Regions from separate parts of the Pseudomonas sp. BJa5 genome, predicted to be linked through region 3. Evidence: predicted binding sites of a transcription regulator. Region 3 holds the regulator's gene; each other region holds the start of a gene.
The links. Region 3 encodes sigma-54, which starts transcription at its own class of promoters, with help from an activator protein. Its sites were predicted from a motif close to ANTGGCATNNANNTTGCTNT; they were not measured.

Region 1 (5,114 bases), on a different contig from region 3:
CACAAGAACGGCCACACCGACGCCGATTTCATTGCCCGCCACACCGAGGGCTGGGAGGCCATGCCGGCCTTTCTCGAGGATTACACCCCCGAGCGAGTCGCCGCCATCACCGGCCTTGCCGAAGCCGACATCCGCCAGGCCGCGCAATGGATCGGCCAGGCCCCGGAGTGGATGAGCTGCTGGACCATGGGCCTGAACCAGAGCATCCATGGCACCTGGCAAACCAACGCACTGTGCAACCTGCACCTGGCCACCGGTGCCCTCTGCCGGCCGGGCAGCGGTCCCTTTTCCTTGACCGGCCAACCCAATGCCATGGGCGGGCGGGAGATGGGCTACATGGGGCCGGGGCTGCCGGGGCAACGCTCGGCACTGGTGGAGGCGGATCGCAGCTTTGTCGAACAGCTGTGGAAGATCCCCGCCGGCAGCCTGCGCAGCGAAGCGGGCGACGGCACCGTGGCGCTGTTCGACAGCCTGGCCGCCGGACGGATCAAGGCCTGCTGGATCATCTGCAGCAACCCGGTGGCCAGCGTTGCCAACCGCCAGCAGGTGATCGACGGCCTGCAGGCGGCGGAGCTGGTGATCACCCAGGATGCCTTCCTCGACACCGAGACCAACCGCTACGCCGACATCCTCCTACCCGCCGCACTGTGGGCCGAGGGCGAGGGCGTGATGATCAACTCCGAGCGCAACCTGACCCTGATGAGCAAGGCGATCGATCCGCCCGGCGACAGCCTGCCCGACTGGCAGATCATCGCCCGTATCGCCTGTGCGATGGGCTACGCCGAGGCCTTCAGCTATGCCGATGCCGAGGCGGTGTTCGAGGAAATCCGCCAGGCCTGGAACCCGGCCACCGGTTACGACCTGCGCGGTGTCAGCTACAGCGGTTTGCGTCAGGCACCTCAACAGTGGCCGTGCCAGCCGCAACGTGACAATCCGCGTAGCCCGTTGCGCTATCGCAACGACGGCCTCAGCCAGGCCCTGTTCCGTGACGAGCAAGGCCAGGTGCCGGCCATCGCCTTCCCCACGGCCAACGGCAAGGCGCGCTTTTTCGCCCGGCCCTGGCTGCCGCCGGCCGAGCAGCCGGACGATGCCTTTCCCTTGGTGCTGAACACCGGCCGGGTCCAGCACCAATGGCACACCCTGACCAAGACCGGCAAGGTGGCGACTCTGAACAAGCTCGATCCCGGCCCGTTCCTGGAGATTCATCCCGAGGATGCTACACGCCTGGGCATCGCCGAGATGGACCAGGTCCAGGTGAGTTCGCGACGTGGAAAAGCGCTGCTGCCGGCGCGGATCACCACGCGGGTGCTGCCGGGCAACTGCTTTGCGCCGTTTCACTGGAACGATGTCTATGGCGACAACCTGGCGGTCAACGCCGTCACCAGCGACGCAGTCGATCCCGTGTCGCTACAACCGGCGTTCAAGTATTGCGCGGTGACCCTGGAGCGGGTCGCTGGTGAACGTATTCCTGCCACCCCGATCGACCAGGAGCAGTCTGCCATGCCCACCGACACCCTGAGCCGCCTGCTCGGCCTGGACCCCCGGGTTGAACTGGCCCTGGCCGAAGACGAACAACAGTACATGCAGGGCTTCGTCCTCGGCCTGCGTAGCGCGCAGGCCCGGCTCGACGGTGTACCAACCCTGCCGGCCAGTGCTCCGCTGGCGCCCGCGCGGCGCTTGTTGGTCGACGGCCTGCTGGCCGGGTTGTACTCACGCAGTGCCCAGCCCCAGGCGTTGCCGCTGAATGCGCCGGAGCAAGCCCGGCATCTGCTGCTCTGGGCTTCGCAGACCGGCAATGGCCAGGCCCTGGCCGAACACTGCGCCGAGCGTCTGCGCCAGGCCGGTCTTGCCGTGCAACTGAGCTGCATGGAGGAGGTGGCCATGGCGCAACTGGACGGTGCCGCCAGCCTGTTGCTGATCGCCAGCACCTTTGGCGACGGCGATGCGCCGGACAGCGGCGCGGCCTTCTGGCAAAGCCTGCACGGTGAGCAGGCCAGCCGTTGCGCCGGCTTGCCCTATGCCGTACTGGCGCTGGGCGACTCCAGTTACGAACAGTTCTGTGGCTTTGGCCGCAAGCTCGACCAGCGCCTGGCTGAGCTGGGTGCCCAACGTCTGCTGGAGCGAGTCGATTGTGAGGGGGACTTCGACGAGCCGGCCGGGCAGTGGCTGAACGCTTTGCTCGACAAACTCGGCAGTACGCCTGAACCAGTGACCACGGCAGCATCTGCAGCGACCCGCTTCAGCAAGCAGCAACCCTTGCCGGCACGCCTGCTCGACAACCGTTTGCTCAACAGCCCCGGTGCGACCAAGGAAACCCGGCAACTGGTATTCGATCTGGCCGACAGCGGCTTGAGCTACCAGGCCGGTGACGCCCTGGGCGTGTGGCCGCGCAACTGCCCGGCACTGGTGGATGAATGGCTGACAGCGACCCGACTCGACGCAAGGCAGTCGGTCAGCCTCAAGGGCCAGGCCGACATGCCTCTGGGCGAAGCGCTGGCCGGGTATCTGGAGATTGCCCGGATCAGCCCGAAGATGCTCGAAACCTTTGCCCGGCACAGCAGTCACTCATCGCTGGCGGACCTGCTCAAACCCGAGAACAAGGCCGCGCTCAAGGACTGGCTGTGGGGCAAGCAACTGATCGACCTGGTCCATGCGTTCGATCCGCAGCTGGACCTGGACACCTGGCTCGGCCTGCTCAAACCGCTGCAGCCGCGTCTGTACTCGATCAGCTCCAGCCCCAAGCAGCATCCCGGACAGGTTCACCTGACCGTTTCCACCGTTCGCTATGGCGCACGCAAGGGTGTGTGCTCGACCTATCTGGCTGATCGGGTGGGCGAGGACAAGGTGAGGATCTTCACCCAGCCGACCAGCCACTTTCGCTTGCCGGAGGACAGCAGCGCACCAGTGATCATGGTCGGCCCCGGCACCGGCGTCGCGCCGTTTCGCGCCTTTCTCCAGGAGCGTCAGGCCACCGGCGCCACGGGGCGCAACTGGCTGTTGTTCGGTGAGCAGAAGGCGGCCAGCGATTTCTATTACCGCGACGAACTGCTGGCCTGGCAGCGCGACGGCCACCTGACCCGGCTGGATACCGCGTTCTCCCGGGACCAGGCCGAAAAGATCTACGTCCAGCAGCGCATGCTCGAGCAAGGCGCCGAACTCTGGCGCTGGCTGGAGGAGGGCGGTCACTTCTATGTCTGTGGCGATGCCGAGCGCATGGCCCGTGACGTCGATGCAGCGCTCAAACAAGTGGTACGCGAGCACGGCGCGCTGAGTATTGAACAGGCAGAGGCCTATGTCAGCGAACTGAGCCGCAGCAAACGCTACCTGCGCGACGTGTATTGAATGCCCCATAAGGGGGAGGGCTGCACCAGCCTGGGTCGAAATCTGCTGCGATCAGCGGCGTTCAGGCCTTGAAAAGGCGGATTTTGGCAGTTGGCACGCTACCTGCTTTTGCAATAGTACAACGTTCTCGCGGGTCAATGGCGATCCGCACTGGAACTACATAAAACGACCAGGCAAAGGCGCCTGGAGCTTCGGCTCCAGGCGCCTTTTTTGTTTTTCGGGGTTCGCCCCTGCAGCACAGCCACCGTGAATGGCCTTGAGTGAGGATCAGGTATGAATGCAGCAACGACCATCATCCCGCGGGAAAAACTGATCATCGTCGGCAACGGCATGGTGGGGCATCACTGCGTCGAGCAGTTGATCGAACAGGGCGCCCTGGGTCGCTTCGAACTGCGGGTGTTCGGCGAGGAGCGTCAACGCGCCTATGACCGGGTGCACCTGTCGGAATACTTCAGTGGCAGCGATGCCGAAACCCTGGCAATGGGCGCTGCGGGCCAGTACGCCGAGCACGGCATTGCCCTGCACCTGGACGAGGCCGTGCTGGAGATCGACCGCGAACGCCGCGAGGTGGTTACCCCGGCCGGTCGTTATGCCTATGACCAGTTGATCCTGGCCACCGGTTCCTACCCCTTCGTGCCGCCGATCGAAGGCTGCGCAGGTGCTTCGCGCCTGGTCTATCGCACCCTCGACGACCTCGACGGCATCCGCGCAGCGGCGGCCGATGCCCGGCGTGGCGTGGTGGTCGGCGGTGGCCTGCTGGGCCTGGAAGCGGCCAACGCCCTCAAGTCCCTGGGCCTGGAAGCCCATGTGGTGGAGTTCGCCCCGCGCTTGATGCCGGTGCAACTGGATGCCGAGGGCGGCGCGGCCTTGCGGGCGCAGATCGAGGCGCTGGGGGTGGGCGTGCACCTGTCGCGGGCGACCCAGTCGGTGGTTGCCGGCGAAGACTATCGCTACCGGATGAACTTCGACGGCGGCGAGTTCCTCGAAACCGACCTGATCGTCTTTTCCGCCGGCATTCGTCCGCAGGATGCCCTGGGCCGCAGCAGCGGCCTGGAGGTCGCTGCCCGTGGTGGCGTGGTGATCGACAGCGCCTGCCGCACCAGCGACCCGCAGATCTTCGCCATCGGCGAATGCGCCTCGTGGAATGGCAGCGTGTTCGGCCTGGTGGCGCCGGGCTACAGCATGGCGCGCAACGTCGCGGCGGCGCTGGCAGGCAGTGAAGCCGCCAGCTTCACCGGCGCCGACATGTCGACCAAGCTCAAGCTGCTGGGTGTCGATGTCGGCTCCATCGGCGATGCCCATGGCGCCACGCCCGGTGCGCGCAGCTACCGCTTTATCGACGAGGCAGGTTCGGCCTACCGGCGCCTGGTGGTCGATGCCAGTGGCAAACAGGTGCTGGGGGCGGTGCTGGTGGGCGACAACAGCTACTACGACACCCTGCTGCAGTACGTGCAGAACGGCATTGCCCTGCCCGCCGACCCGGCGGCGCTGATCCTGCCGCAAACCGGCGGCGCCCCGACCCTGGGCGCCGATGCCCTGCCCGACAGCGCGACCATCTGCTCGTGCCATAACGTCAGCAAGGGTGCGATCTGCAAGGCCATCGACAATGGCTGTGGCGAGCTTGGCGAGCTCAAGCAGCAGACCAAGGCCTGCACCGGCTGCGGCGGGTGTGCGGCCTTGCTCAAGCAGGTGTTCGAGCATGAGCTGATCGCCCGGGGTGTCAGCGTCGACAAGAGCCTGTGCGAGCACTTCGCCTACACCCGCCAGGAGCT
Region 2 (5,114 bases), on a different contig from region 3:
TAACGTGTTCAAGGTGCGGGAAGTGCTGCAGTGCCCGTCACTGACCGTGATGCCCAAGTCCAACCCGGTGGTGCGCGGTGTCGCGAATATTCGGGGGGCAACCATCCCGATCCTGGATCTGGCGATGGCGACCGGCATGCCCGGTCTGCGTGAAGAGACCCGCAACAGCTTCGTGATCATCACGGAGTACAACACCAAGACCCAGGGCTTCCTGGTGCACTCGGTGGAACGCATCGTCAACATGAACTGGGAGGAGATCCATCCGCCACCCAAGGGCACCGGGCGCGATCACTACCTGACCGCGGTGACCCGGGTCGACGGCAAGATGGTCGAAATCATCGACGTGGAGAAGATCCTCGCCGAAGTGGCGCCGACCTCCGAGTCGATCTCCGAAGGTGTGGTCGATGCCGAGGTGCAGGACAAGGCGGTGCTGCTGCGGGTATTGACGGTCGACGACTCGTCGGTGGCACGCAAGCAGGTCAGCCGTTGCCTGCAGACCGTCGGGGTCGAGGTGGTGGCGCTCAACGATGGTCGCCAGGCGCTCGACTACCTGCGCAAGCTGGTGGATGAGGGCAAGCGGCCGGAGGAGGAGTTCCTGATGATGATCTCCGACATCGAGATGCCGGAGATGGACGGCTACACCCTGACCGCCGAGATCCGCAGCGACCCGCGCATGCAAAACCTGCACATCATCCTGCATACTTCGCTGTCCGGGGTGTTCAACCAGGCGATGGTCAAGAAGGTCGGGGCGGATGACTTCCTCGCCAAGTTCAAGCCGGACGACCTCGCCCAGCGCGTCGTCGACCGCATCAAGGCCACGCATTAACGGCCAGGGGCATGGCCCCTGGTGGTTCACACGATTTAAGAGGCGGCATCATTGTCTACGGGTAATTTGGATTTCGAACAGTTCCGGGTCTTCCTGGAAAAAGCCTGTGGCATCCTGCTGGGCGAAAATAAGCAGTACCTGGTCTCCAGCCGTCTCAACAAGCTGATGGAGCAACAGGGCATCAAGTCCCTGAGCGAGCTGGTGCAGCGTATCCAGGGCCAGCCACGCAGCGGTCTGCGCGAGCAGGTGGTGGATGCCATGACCACCAACGAGACCCTGTGGTTTCGCGACACCTATCCGTTCGAGGTGCTCAAGAACAAGGTGTTGCCCGAGCAGATCAAGGCCAACCCGGGGCAGCGTTTGCGCATCTGGTCGGCCGCCTGTTCCTCGGGGCAGGAACCGTACTCGATCTCCATGGCCATCGACGAGTTCGAGCGCAGCAATATCGGTCAGTTGAAGATGGGCGCGCAGATCGTTGCCACCGACTTGTCCGGGTCGATGCTCAACAATTGCCGCACCGGCGAGTACGACAGCCTGGCCATTGCCCGCGGCCTGTCCCAGGAGCGCCTGCAGCGTTATTTCGATGTCAAGGCGCCGGGGCGCTGGGCGGTCAAGGCGCCGATCCGCAGTCGCGTGGAGTTTCGCTCCTTCAACCTGCTCGACAGCTACGCCAGTCTGGGCAAGTTCGACATCGTGTTCTGCCGCAACGTGCTGATCTACTTCTCGGCCCAGGTCAAGAAGGACATCCTGATGCGCATCCACAGCACCTTGAAGCCGGGTGGCTATCTGTTCCTGGGCGCTTCCGAGGCGCTCAATGGTCTGCCTGACCACTACCAGATGGTTCAGTGCAGCCCGGGCATCATCTACCAAGCCAAGTAAAACGCACTGCGCGTTGGAGCGGCTGTCTTGTGGGAGCTGGCGAAGCCTGCGATCGACAGCGCAGCAGTCGCAATCCGGGCGCCTCGGCAGGCTTGATGCACCGGGTCATCGGATTCTACGACCGCTACGCGGCCGATCGCAGCCTGGCGGCAGCTCCCACAGGTACCCATGCAATCGTATGACGACTGTGCAGGAGCGGCCCTGGGCGCCGCCAAATTTGGTGTAGCCGCTGCCGAGGAACGAGGCTGCGGCTACAGAGGGTGAGCAGTTGAACCTGTGGGAGCTGGCGAAGCCTGCGATCGACTGCACAGCAGTCGCAATCCAGCTGCCTCGGTTGGCCTGATGCACCGGGTCGTCGGATTCTACGACCGCTACGCGGCCGATCGCAGCCTGGCGGCAGCGGCTACAGAGGGTGAGCAGTTGAACCTGTGGGAGCTGGCGAAGCCTGCGATCGACTGCACAGCAGTCGCAATCCAGCTGCCTCGGCTGGCCTGATGAACCGAGTCGTCGGATTCTACGACCGCTACGCGGCCGATCGCAGCCTGGCGGCAGCTCCCACAGCTACCCTGCAAGCCCGCTCCTACGTTTTGGGCGCCGCCAAATTGCCGCTTTGCCGGCGCCAGGCGGAATACCCTTGCCGCTTTTCTGGCATTGCCACTGATGAAATGTCGTCAAAGCCCCGTAAATACGGGGCTTTGTTTTTTGGCATGGCTCTTGCTATGTCACTGCCTACGAATTATCCGGTCAACCTTCGAAGGTTTCCCCGACATGAGCATCAGCTTCGACAAAGCGCTCGGCATTCACGAAAAGGCACTGGGCTTTCGCGCCCAGCGTGCCGAAGTGCTGGCCAACAACATCGCCAACGCCGACACGCCCAACTACAAGGCGCGGGACATGGACTTCTCCTCGGTGCTGGCTGCCGAGAGCGAAAAGGCCAAGAGCGGTCGCTTCGCCCTGGACCGGACCAACACCCGGCACATCGAGGCCGAAGGCCTGACCATGGCTGACGACACCCTGCAGTACCGCACGCCGATGCAGCCTTCGATCGACCAGAACACCGTCGATGCCCAGCTCGAACAATCCAGCTACGCGGAAAACGCCGTGGGCTTCCAGGCCAGCTTCACGCTGCTCAACAGTAAATTCAAAGGGCTGGTTTCGGCCCTGCGCGGAGAGTAAGTCATGTCCCTCGCCAGTGTCTTCAACATTGCCGGTAGCGGCATGAGCGCGCAGACCACGCGCCTGAATACCGTCGCTTCGAACATCGCCAACGCCGAGACCGTGTCGTCGAGCATCGACCAGACCTACCGTGCCCGCCACCCGGTGTTCGCCACCACCTTCCAGCAGGCCCAGACCGGCGTCAGCCAGTCGCTGTTCCAGGACCAGGACAATGCCGGCCAGGGCGTGCAGGTGCTCGGCGTGGTCGAGGACCAGAGCAACCTGGAAGCGCGCTACGAGCCCGATCATCCGGCGGCGAACAAGGACGGCTACGTCTATTACCCGAACGTCAATGTGGTCGAGGAAATGGCCGACATGATCTCGGCCAGCCGCTCGTTCCAGACCAACGCCGAGCTGATGAACACGGCCAAGACCATGATGCAGAAAGTGCTGACCCTGGGTCAGTGATAGGGGCATTGGAATGAGTACGACAGATTCCGTTTCCAGCTCGGTACTGCAATCGCTGCAGAAGCCGGAAACCAGCGGCAACAGTAAGACCGGCACCGCAGGCAGCGCCCTGGGCAAGGATGCGTTCCTGCAATTGCTGGTCACCCAGATGAAAAACCAGAATCCGCTCGACCCGCAGGAGAACGGCGAGTTCGTGGCGCAGCTGGCGCAGTTCAGCAGCCTGGAAGGCATCCAGACGCTCAATGACTCGGTGGCCAACATTGGCGGGGCGTTTCTCTCGTCCGTTGCCCTGCAGGCCTCTTCGCTGGTCGGGCGCAATGTGGTGGTGCAGACCGACAAAGCGGTCGTCGATACCAGCAAGGAAATGCGCGGCTCGGTCAACCTGACCTCGTCCAGCACCGCGACCACGGTGGGCATCTACGACAGTGATGGCGAGCTGGTGCGCACCCTCGACCTGGGTAGCCAGAAGGGTGGCCGGGTGGACTTCACCTGGGATGGCAAGGACAGCGACGGCGCGGTAGCACCTGCCGGCACCTACAGCTTCAAGGCCTCGGGCACCATCGAAGGGGTGGCCACGACCATGACGACCAACCTGCCGGCCTCGGTCAGCAGCGTGACCATGGGCAGCAACGGTTCGGAAATGATGCTGAACCTGGCCGGCCTCGGCAGCATCGGGCTGTCGAAAATTCAATCCATTGGAATCTAGGGCCGATAACACGGCAGGAGTGAGCACATGTCTTTCAATATCGGCCTGAGCGGCCTGTATGCAGCAAACAAGGCCCTGAATGTCACCGGCAACAACATCGCCAACGTTGCCACCACCGGCTTCAAAACCTCCCGTGCCGAGTTCGCCGATCAGTATGCGTCGTCGATCCGTGGCACCAGCGGCAAGACCGCAGTGGGCAGTGGTGTGACCACCGCCGCCGTGTCGCAGATGTTCACCCAGGGCAATTTCACCGGTACCGGCCAGAGCCTGGACCTGGCCATCGACGGCAACGGCTTCTTCGCCATGAATGACAACGGTTCGAAGATCTACACCCGTGCCGGTGCCTTCTACAGCGACAAGGCCGGCTACATCGTCAACGCCCAGGGCTCCAACCTGCAAGGTTATGGCGTGGATGCCGATGGCAAGCTGGTCAAGGGCGTGATGACCGATCTCAAGATCGACACCTCCAACCTGGAGCCGCGTCCGACCTCGCGCATCTCCGAGACGGTCAACCTCAACTCCAGCGCCGCCGAGCCCAAGGTTACTCCGTTCGATCCGTCGAACGTTGCCACCTACAACTACACCTTCAACACCGATGTGTACGACAGCCAGGGCAACGCCCACCAGCTGAACCAGTACTTCGTCAAGGATGCCGGCACCAACTCCTGGACCATGTACAGCACCATCGACGGCCGCAACCCGGCGGACCCGACCCTGACCACCCCGATGGTCAACAAACTGCCGTTCAAGTCCGACGGCACCCTCGACACTGCCGCGATGACTGCAGGGCCGGTGGCGGGCGGGCTGACCATCGGTGCCGACAAGTCGTTCCAGATCGACAACTGGGTGCCGGCCGAGAAAAACGCGGCGGGCAACTGGGTCTCCAATGGCGCCGTCGCCCGTGCCGGTGGCGTCGCCCTCGACATGCTGGCGACCACCCAGTACAACGCCGCCTCCGCCACCACCGCCAAGAACCAGGACGGCTACGCCACCGGCGAGCTCAGCGGCCTGACGGTCGACCAGAGCGGCAACCTGTTCGCCAACTTCACCAACGGCCAGGACAAGGTGATCGGCCAGGTG
Region 3 (5,114 bases):
TCAGTGAAACTACCCTGCTGACCAAGCCGGACCTGCAGCTGTACCGCGGCACGACCTACCCCTGGCACGTGCAGAGCGACAAGGGCGAAGTCAACCCGGACGGCAGCGAAGTGGAATTGATCGACTCGGTACGGATCGCCCGCACCGATGAAAAAAACCGCACTACCATCATTACCACCACCCGCATGACGGTGTTCCCGCAGAAGCAATATGCGCAAACCGAGCAAGCCGTTAAAATCGACGGCGCCGGTGGCGTGACTACGGGCAAGGGAATGAAGGCGTATTTGAAAGACGGCAGGATGGACCTGTTGTCCAACGTAAGAGGACAGTATGAGGCTCGTTAAAACCCTCCCCTTTTTGCTCAGCCTGAGCGCAGCACTGGGAAGCGCGAGCGCCTGGGCCCTGCCGACTGACCGTGACCAGCCTATCCGTATCCAGGCCGACGATGCGCACCTGGACGACAAGCAAGGCGTCGCCACCTACAAGGGCGATGTGATCATCACCCAGGGCTCGATGATGATCAAAGGCAACACCGTGACCATCACCCGCGCCGCCAGCGGCGACATCGACGTGGTGACCTCGGTGGGCAACCTCGCCTACTTCGAGCAGCAACAGAGCGCCGCCAAGCCCGACAAGATGAAAGGCTGGGCGGTGACCATCCAGTACCAGGCGCAGAAAGACATGGTGATCCTCACCGACCGCGCCAAGGTCGAGAACGAAGGCAACACCACCGAAGGCGAGAAGATCGTCTACAACACCAAGACCCAGGTGGCGACCGCCGGTCGTGGTGGCAACGTGGCCACGCCACGTCAGCGCATCGACATGGTGATCCAGCCGAAGAAGAAGGCCGAGTAAATGGCGACCCTCAAAGCCCAGCACCTGGCCAAGAGCTACAAAAGCCGACAAGTGGTTCGCGACGTCAGCCTGTCCATCGACAGCGGCCAGATCGTCGGCCTGCTCGGCCCCAACGGCGCCGGCAAGACCACCTGTTTCTACATGATCGTCGGCCTGGTCCAGGCCGACCAGGGCCGCGTCCTGATCGACGACCTGGATGTCAGCCACCAGCCGATGCACGGTCGCGCCCGTGCCGGCATCGGCTACCTGCCCCAGGAAGCCTCGATCTTTCGCAAGCTGTCGGTAGCCGACAACATCCTCGGGATCCTCGAGACCCGCAAGGACCTCGATGCCGCCGGTCGACGCAAGGAGCTGGAAAGCCTGCTGCAGGAATTCCATATCAGCCACATTCGCGACAACCTCGGCATGAGCCTGTCCGGTGGTGAACGCCGCCGCGTCGAAATCGCCCGCGCCCTGGCGACCGCGCCGAAGTTCATCCTGCTCGACGAACCCTTTGCCGGTGTCGACCCGATCTCGGTCGGCGACATCAAGCAGATCATCCATCACCTCAAGGCCAAGGGCATCGGTGTGCTGATCACCGACCACAACGTCCGTGAGACCCTGGATATCTGCGAAACCGCGTACATCGTCAACGATGGCCAGCTGATCGCCGAAGGCGATGCAGAGACCATCCTGGCCAATGACCTGGTGAAAGAGGTGTACCTGGGCCACGAGTTCCGCTTGTAAGTTCGAAGCGACACGGCGTTTGCCGGAGGCTGCTGGTCCGTTTCCATACGGCATAATTGTTACAGCACCCTAGGCAAACGCTCCAATTTCAGGCATATAATTTGCTTAAAGTTGGCGCTTCGGTGCCCTTGTAGTGGATGGCGCATGTGCGCCGGCGAAAAAGGTGTTAAGCCCCTGCCATGAAACCATCGCTCGTCCTAAGAATGGGCCAGCAACTGACGATGACTCCTCAGTTGCAACAGGCCATCCGTCTGCTCCAGCTGTCTACCCTGGACCTCCAGCAGGAAATCCAGGAAGCGCTGGAGTCGAACCCGATGCTCGAACGCCAGGAAGATGGCGACGACTTCGACAACAGCGACCCGATGGCCGACAACGCCGAAAGCAAGCCTGTTGCCGAAACCCAGGACACCAGCTTCCAGGAATCCACGCCGACCGTGGACAGCCTGGACGAAGGCGAATGGAGCGAGCGCATTCCCAACGAGCTGCCCGTCGACACGGCCTGGGAAGACATCTACCAGACCAGCGCCAGCAGCCTGCCCAGCAATGACGATGACGAGTGGGACTTCACCACCCGTACCTCGGCTGGCGAAAGCCTGCAGAGCCACCTGCTCTGGCAGTTGAACCTGGCACCGATGTCCGACACCGACCGGCTGATCGCCGTGACGCTGATCGACTGCATCAACAATCAGGGCTACCTGGACGAGTCCCTCGAGGAAATCTGCGAATCCTTCGATCCTGAACTGGATATCGAACTGGACGAAGTCGAGGCCGTCCTGCACCGCATCCAGCAGTTCGAGCCCGCCGGCATCGGCGCGCGCAACCTCAGCGAATGCCTGCTGCTGCAACTGCGCCAGCTGCCCGCCCGCACGCCGTGGATGGCCGAGGCCCAGCGCCTGGTCAATGATTACATCGACCTGCTGGGCAGCCGCGATTACAGCCAGCTGATGCGTCGCATGAAGCTCAAGGAAGACGAACTGCGCCAGGTCATCGAACTGGTCCAGAGCCTCAACCCGCGTCCGGGCTCGCAGATCGAGTCCACCGAAGCCGAATACGTGGTTCCCGACGTGATCGTGCGCAAGGACAACGAGCGCTGGCTGGTCGAGCTGAACCAGGAGGCCGTTCCACGCCTGCGGGTCAACCCGCAGTACGCAGGTTTCGTCCGGCGCGCCGACACCAGCGCCGACAACACCTTCATGCGCAACCAGTTGCAAGAGGCCCGCTGGTTCATCAAGAGCCTGCAGAGCCGCAACGAGACCCTGATGAAGGTCGCCACCCAGATCGTCGAGCACCAGCGTGGCTTCCTCGACCATGGTGACGAAGCGATGAAGCCGCTGGTGCTGCACGACATCGCCGAAGCGGTGGGCATGCACGAGTCGACCATTTCCCGGGTAACCACCCAGAAATACATGCACACCCCGCGGGGCATCTACGAGCTGAAGTACTTTTTCTCCAGCCACGTCAGCACCTCCGAGGGCGGTGAATGCTCGTCCACGGCGATCCGCGCGATCATCAAAAAACTGGTTGCAGCGGAAAATCAGAAAAAGCCATTGAGTGACAGCAAGATCGCTGGTTTACTGGAGGCACAAGGCATTCAGGTAGCCCGTCGCACCGTCGCCAAGTACCGCGAGTCCCTCGGCATCGCACCGTCGAGCGAGCGCAAGCGACTGATGTAGCCCCTGAGATGTGCCACAGCAGTTCAGTGGCAGGCGCAATACCTGCCTCTTTATGCACGGGCAACAAAAGGAGAAGCTGTATGCAAGTCAATATCAGTGGACAGCATGTAGAAGTCACCCAACCGCTGCGCGAGTACGTCGAACAGAAACTGAAACGGCTGGAAGGGCACTTCGACAGGATTACCAACGTGACGGTGATCATGAAGGTCGAGAAATTGCAGCAGAAAATCGAAGCGACGCTGTTCATTCCCGGCGGCGAAGTGGTTGCAAATGCCGAACACGCAGACATGTATGCAGCGATCGACGCCTTGACCGACAAGCTCGACCGCCAACTGAAAAAACACAAGGAAAAACAGCAGAGCCTGCTGCAAGGTGCAGCAGCCCGCTGATCCCCCTCATCCATGATCCGACTTGAAACCATCCTGACCCCCGGCCGTTCCCTGGTGAACGTGCCGGGAGGCAGTAAAAAGCGCGCCCTGGAAAAGGTCGCCAACGTGATCGCCGAGCAAGTGCCCGAACTGGAGATGCAAGACGTCTTCGAGAAGCTGGTCGCTCGCGAAAAACTGGGTTCCACCGGCTTCGGCAATGGCATTGCCATTCCCCACTGCCGGCTCGAGGGCTGCATGGCGCCGGTAAGCGCCCTGCTGCACCTGGATGCCCCTATTGATTACGATGCCATCGACGGCGCCCCGGTCGACCTGCTGTTTGTCCTGCTGGTTCCGGAAGCGGCCACCGATGCACACCTGGAACTGCTGCGCCAGATCGCCAGCATGCTCGACCGCAAAGACGTTCGTGAGCGCTTGCGGGCCGCCGGCAGCAGTGAAGCGCTGTACCAGGTCGTCCTGGACGTACAGAACGAGCACTGACCCATGCGCCTGATCATCGTCAGCGGTCGCTCCGGCTCCGGCAAGAGCACCGCCCTCGCGGTACTGGAGGACAACGGCTTTTACTGCATCGACAACCTGCCTGCCGGGTTGCTGCCGCAGTTGGCCGAAAACGCGCTGATCAATACCGAGCTGATGCAACCCAAGGTCGCCGTATCGATCGATGCGCGCAACCTGCCCAGCCACCTGATTCGTTTTCCCGAACTGCTTGAAGACGCTCGCAGCCGGCATATCCAGTGTGACGTGCTGTACCTGGACGCCGACGAAGAGACCCTGCTCAAGCGCTTTTCGGAAACCCGTCGGCGCCACCCGCTGACCAACGCCAATCGTTCCCTGGCCGAAGCGATCAAGGTCGAAAGCGAACTGCTCGGACCAATCGCCGACCTCGCCGACCTCAAGATCGACACCACCAACCTGAACCTCTACCAGTTGCGAGATTCGGTCAAACTGCGCCTGCTCAACCAGCCTGAGCCCGGCACGGCCTTTCTGGTCGAGTCGTTCGGCTTCAAGCGCGGCATGCCGGTGGACGCCGACCTGGTGTTCGACGTGCGCTGCCTGCCCAACCCCTACTGGAAACCGGAGCTGCGCGAGCATTCAGGCCTTGAGCAACCGGTTATCGATTACCTGGCGGCGCAGCCCGATGTCGAGGAAATGTTCCAGGACATCTCCAGCTACCTGCTCAAATGGCTGCCCCGCTTTGCCGCCAGCAACCGCGCCTACGTCACCATCGCCATCGGCTGTACCGGCGGGCATCACCGCTCGGTGTACCTGACCGAGCGCCTCGGCCAGGCGCTGCAGCACTCACTGAAGAATGTCCAGGTTCGCCACCGCGACCTCTAGCCCACAGGACCCCTGCCGCGATGCCCGCTCGTGAAATTACCATCATCAACAAGCTGGGGCTGCACGCCCGGGCTGCGGCAAAATTCGTTGGCGTCGCCGGACGCTTCCCCTGCACCGTGCGGGTGGGACGGGCACC

Region 1: a site for sigma-54 is predicted at 3,432-3,451, ahead of nirB (nitrite reductase large subunit NirB). Genes of this name have one in related genera too.
Region 2: a site for sigma-54 is predicted at 2,407-2,426, ahead of flgB (flagellar basal body rod protein FlgB). Genes of this name have one in related genera too.

Annotation. Positions count from the first base shown of each region.
Region 1 is NZ_JALRNG020000003.1:98,863-103,976, reverse strand. It holds gene M2D63_RS02700 (bifunctional nitrate reductase/sulfite reductase flavoprotein subunit alpha) at 1-3,342, shown strand, start outside; gene nirB (nitrite reductase large subunit NirB) at 3,616-5,114, shown strand, end outside.
Region 2 is NZ_JALRNG020000047.1:23,814-28,927, forward strand. It holds gene M2D63_RS22445 (chemotaxis protein CheV) at 1-826, shown strand, start outside; gene cheR (protein-glutamate O-methyltransferase CheR) at 878-1,705, shown strand; gene flgB (flagellar basal body rod protein FlgB) at 2,474-2,881, shown strand; gene flgC (flagellar basal body rod protein FlgC) at 2,885-3,328, shown strand; gene flgD (flagellar hook assembly protein FlgD) at 3,342-4,034, shown strand; gene flgE (flagellar hook protein FlgE) at 4,062-5,114, shown strand, end outside.
Region 3 is NZ_JALRNG020000005.1:95,048-100,161, forward strand. It holds gene lptC (LPS export ABC transporter periplasmic protein LptC) at 1-344, shown strand, start outside; gene lptA (lipopolysaccharide transport periplasmic protein LptA) at 331-855, shown strand; gene lptB (LPS export ABC transporter ATP-binding protein) at 856-1,581, shown strand; gene M2D63_RS04410 (RNA polymerase factor sigma-54) at 1,761-3,254, shown strand; gene hpf (ribosome hibernation-promoting factor, HPF/YfiA family) at 3,335-3,643, shown strand; gene ptsN (PTS IIA-like nitrogen regulatory protein PtsN) at 3,656-4,120, shown strand; gene rapZ (RNase adapter RapZ) at 4,124-4,978, shown strand; gene M2D63_RS04430 (HPr family phosphocarrier protein) at 4,999-5,114, shown strand, end outside.